Regions from separate parts of the Streptomyces cadmiisoli genome, predicted to be linked through region 1. Evidence: riboswitches for the same ligand, from Rfam matches in the RefSeq annotation. Region 1 holds a riboswitch; the other holds the start of a gene.

Region 1 (2,154 bases):
TGGGTGAGCACGCGGGTCTTGCCGGAGCCGGCGCCGGCCACGATCAGCAGCGGGGAGCCGGAGTGGACGACGGCGGCGCCCTGGTTGTCGTTGAGCCCCTCCAGGAGCGCGGCGGAGTCCACGGCGGGGCGCGGGGCGCCGTCGCGGTAGTACGCGTCGCGGTCCGGGGGCGCGTCGAACTTCCCGCCGAACAGATCGTCCGGGACCGGCTCCGGTACGTGATCGTCCTCGGGCGGCGGCGGGGGCTCCTCGTGGGCCCGCGGGGCCTGGAGGTCCGCCAGGAAGCTGTCGTCAAAGAGGCTGCTCATCGCTCTCCGAGTCTAGGGCGCCCCACCGACAACCCGGGGCCGCCCCGGGAACATCGCGGCGGGAACGTGTTCGATCTTGAGCGGTGAGGCGGGCGTCACATCGCCCCCGGGGGCCGGCGACCTGCGGGTCCCTTCCGCCTCACCCTCCGGCGGCGCCCCGCTACCGCCCGCAACCACTGACTGAAGGTCACGAAAATGTATCGGGCATATCACCCACCAACCTTCACACGCGCCACACGAGTTGGCTACCGTTCCGGGCAGGCCGTACGACCCCCACCGGCGAACGACGCCGGGCCGTACGGCCTCCGCCGAATCCGGAGCCCACGCGGCAGCCGGAGCCGGGGACCCAACCGACTTTGGGGTGAATCGGTCCAACTCCTCCACGGGGAGGGACCGTAGGGCAACCCTTCCGAACCACCCGCCCGAACCCGACAGCTAACCCGGTAGGCGGCCCATGGAAGGAGTCGCCTCCTTTGGCGTCGCACCGCAAGTCGCGTCCCACGGGCGCGCGCGTCGCAGGCATACGCACCCCCGCGCTCGCGACGGCTGCCCTCACCTCGGTGGCCCTGCTCTCCCAGACGGCCGAGGCGGCTCCCTCGACCGACGACAAGCCGAGCCTCGAAGAAGTCGAGAAGAAGGTCGACGACCTCTACCGCCAGGCGGAGTCGGCGACCGAGAAGTACAACGCGGCCAAGGAGAAGACCGCGAAGCAGCGCAAGCGCGTCGACACCCTCCTGGACGACGTCGCCCAGCGCACCCAGAAACTCAACGACGCCCGCGAGGAGCTGGGCTCGTTCGCGGCGGCCCAGTACCGCACCGGGGCGTCCGCCCCCGACACCGCGACCTTCCTGCTCGCGGACTCGCCGCAGGACTACTTCGACCAGACCCAGCTGATGGGCCGGCTGACCAGCCGGCAGAAGGACGCGGTCGACGACTACTTCACCGAGCAGTCCGCGACCATGAAGAAGCGCCAGGAGGCCGCCGACGGCCTCGGAACGCTCACCGAGTCGCAGAGCGATCTGCGGACGGCCAAGGCGACCGTCCAGCAGAAGCTCTCCGACGCGCGCGAACTGCTGTCGCGGCTGACCGCCGAGGAGAAGGCGCGGCTCGCGGCGATCGAGAAGGAGAAGCAGGAGGAGGCCGAGCGCAAGGCCGCCGAGCTCGCGCGCGTACAGGCGGAGGAGCAGCGGCGCCAGGAGGCCGCCGCACAGGAGCAGCAGGAGCAGGAGACGGCCGGCAGCTCGTCGGGCGGCACCGAGACCGGCTCCGGCTCGGACACCGGCGCGTCCGACTCGGCCTACGGCACCAAGGCCGAGAGGGCGCTCGCCTTCGCCCGCGCGCAGATCGGCAAGCCGTACGTCTGGGGCGCGACCGGCCCCGACTCCTACGACTGCTCCGGCCTGACCCTGGGCGCCTGGAAGGCGGCCGGCGTGTCCCTCCCGCGCACCACGTACGACCAGGTGAACGCGGGCACGACGGTCTCCCTCGCCGCGGCCCAGCCCGGTGACCTGGTCTTCTTCTACGACGACGTCACCCACGTGGGCATCTACATCGGCAACGGCATGATGATCCACGCCCCGAAGCCCGGCACGTACGTGCGCGAGGAGTCGATCTACTACGACGGCGAGTCGTCCATCCACAGCGTGGTGCGACCGGCCTGACGAGGAGGGCGCGGGGCGCGCGCTCCGGGCGGGCCCGGCCCGTACCGGTGCCGCGCCCGCGTGGTTTTCCGCCGGTACGCGCGCGTGCCCCGGCCGCCGGGCCCGCGAAGATCCATAGCATCGGCGCATGTCCGGCACCTCACCCCTCCGCGCCTGGTGGGCGCGGCATCCACCGGCGGCCGGAG
Region 2 (2,154 bases), 1.2 Mb from region 1:
CGTGTCGGATCCGACCGCCACGACCGCGTGTGGGCCGCCCAGGTCCTCGGCACGTACTGCCTGGGCGGCACCCTCACCTCCCGTCTGGACCGCGTCCTGCGCGAGGAGAAGGGCTACACGTACGGCGTGCGCGCGTTCAGCCAGGTGCTGCGCTCCGCGCCCGACGGCAGCGGTGCCGCGATGCTCGCCATCAGCGGCGCGGTCGACACGCCGAACACCGGCCCGGCGCTCGAGGACCTCTGGACGGTGCTCAGGACGCTCGCCGCCGACGGTCTGACCGACGCCGAGCGGGACATCGCCGTGCAGAACCTCGTCGGGGTGGCGCCGCTGAAGTACGAGACCGCGGCGGCCGTCGCGGGCACGCTGGCCGACCAGGTCGAGCAGCACCTCCCCGACGACTACCAGGCGACGCTGTACCAGCAGCTCGCCGCGACCGGCACCGTCGAGGCGACCGCGGCCGTCGTCAACGCCTTCCCGGTGGACCGCCTGGTGGCGGTTCTCGTCGGTGACGCGGCGCAGATCAAGGAGCCCGTCGAGGCTCTGGGCATCGGCGAAGTGACCGTCGTTCCGGCCGAGTAGGGATCCGGACGGCGGCACGCGCGCGGGAGCCCTGGTGAAGGAAGAGTCACCAGGGCTCCCTTATGTCCGGATTGGGGGAGAGGTTGCCTGTCTGGCCTGTGGCATGCGCTACAAAAGCGGTGTTCCGTTTGGGGATTGAAAGATGCCCCGTTTAGCGTCATCCGGGCTGTCCGTCACGCAGTGCGCCGCGTCCGCGGCACCGGACAGCCATCGCCGAGTCCCCGTACGGCGCGAGCCAGGGGAGCCGGGGACCCAATGATGCAGTCCCTGGGGTGAATCGGACGCCCGCGCCCAGCGAGGGTGTCCGTAGGAGACCTTCCTGCTCCGAACCCGTCAGCTAACCCGGTAGGCGAGAAGGAAGGAAAGGACAAGCCACTACATGGCGTTCACCCGCGCCACCGGGAAGCATCGTCGTCCCGGCCGGATGCAGCGCACCACCGCCCGTGCGGCGGGCGTCGCAGCGCTCACCACCACCGGCGTCATCGGCACCCTGGCCGTCTCCGCGTCGGCCGCCGAACCGGCCGCCGAGCAGACCGGGCTGATGCCGGTCATCACCCTGGGCGACTCGGTCGCCGAGCAGATCGACGCCCAGGCGGTCGCGCAGCAGCAGGCGGCCGAGGAGGCCGCCGCCGAGCGGCGCGCGGAGGCCGCGGCGAAGAAGCTCGCGGAGCAGCGGGCCGAGGAGGCGCGCGAGGCCAAGGAGCGCGCCGCCCGCGAGGCCGAGCGCAAGCGCCTCAACACCTACGTCCCGCCGATCGGCGGCTCCTACATCTCGACCGGCTACCAGGCCGGCGGTTCCCTGTGGTCCTCCGGCAGCCACACCGGCATCGACTTCCACGCCGCGAGCGGCACGCCCGTGCACGCGGTCGGTTCCGGCACCGTCGTCGAGGCGGGCTGGGACGGGGCGTACGGCAACCAGGTCGTCATCCGGATGAACGACGGCTCGTACACCCAGTACAGCCATCTCTCGTCCATCGCGGTCTCCGTCGGCCGGACGGTCACCCCGGGCGAGCAGATCGCCCTGTCCGGCGCCACCGGCAACGTCACCGGACCGCACCTCCACTTCGAGGCCCGCACGAGCGCCGAGTACGGCTCGGACGTCGATCCCGTGGCCTACCTCCGTTCGCACGGCGTGAGCCTCTGACGACGGACCCCCCGCGCCACCCGAAAGCCCCGGTTCACCGAACCGGGGCTTTCGGTGTTTCCGGTGCCTGTTTGTCCAAAAAATATCTATGGATTCCGGCCCGCCGTCGGAGATTCCAGCTCATTGGAATAGAGTCACGAACACGCGTCACTCGTCGACGTTTCACGGGGATTAAGGCGGAGGTCGGTCATGCGTATTCCGGCGCACTCGGTGTGCACGGCGATCCGGGACGACATCGTTGCCGGTGTCCACGAGCGCGGCAGCCGGCTCACCGAGGAACTCCTCGCGCGCCGCTACGGCGTCTCGCGCGTCCCCGTCCGGGAGGCACTGCGCACCCTGGAGGCCGAGGGGTTCGTGGTGACCCGGCGGCACGCGGGCGCGTGCGTCGCGGAACCCACCGAACTGGAGGCCGCCGACCTGCTGGAGATGCG

Evidence for each region. Region 1 has a riboswitch for cyclic di-AMP ahead of DN051_RS16405 (C40 family peptidase). Riboswitches for the same ligand answer to the same signal wherever they lie in the genome.
Region 2: another riboswitch for cyclic di-AMP. It lies ahead of DN051_RS11310 (M23 family metallopeptidase); the one in region 1 lies ahead of DN051_RS16405 (C40 family peptidase).

What each region holds. Positions count from the first base shown of each region.
Region 1 is NZ_CP030073.1:3,874,620-3,876,773, forward strand. It holds gene pcrA (DNA helicase PcrA) at 1-308, opposite strand, end outside; cyclic di-AMP (ydaO/yuaA leader) riboswitch at 605-774, shown strand; gene DN051_RS16405 (C40 family peptidase) at 782-1,969, shown strand; gene DN051_RS16410 (tellurite resistance/C4-dicarboxylate transporter family protein) at 2,097-2,154, shown strand, end outside.
Region 2 is NZ_CP030073.1:2,696,744-2,698,897, reverse strand. It holds gene DN051_RS11315 (M16 family metallopeptidase) at 1-579, shown strand, start outside; cyclic di-AMP (ydaO/yuaA leader) riboswitch at 781-945, shown strand; gene DN051_RS11310 (M23 family metallopeptidase) at 959-1,723, shown strand; gene DN051_RS11305 (GntR family transcriptional regulator) at 1,913-2,154, shown strand, end outside.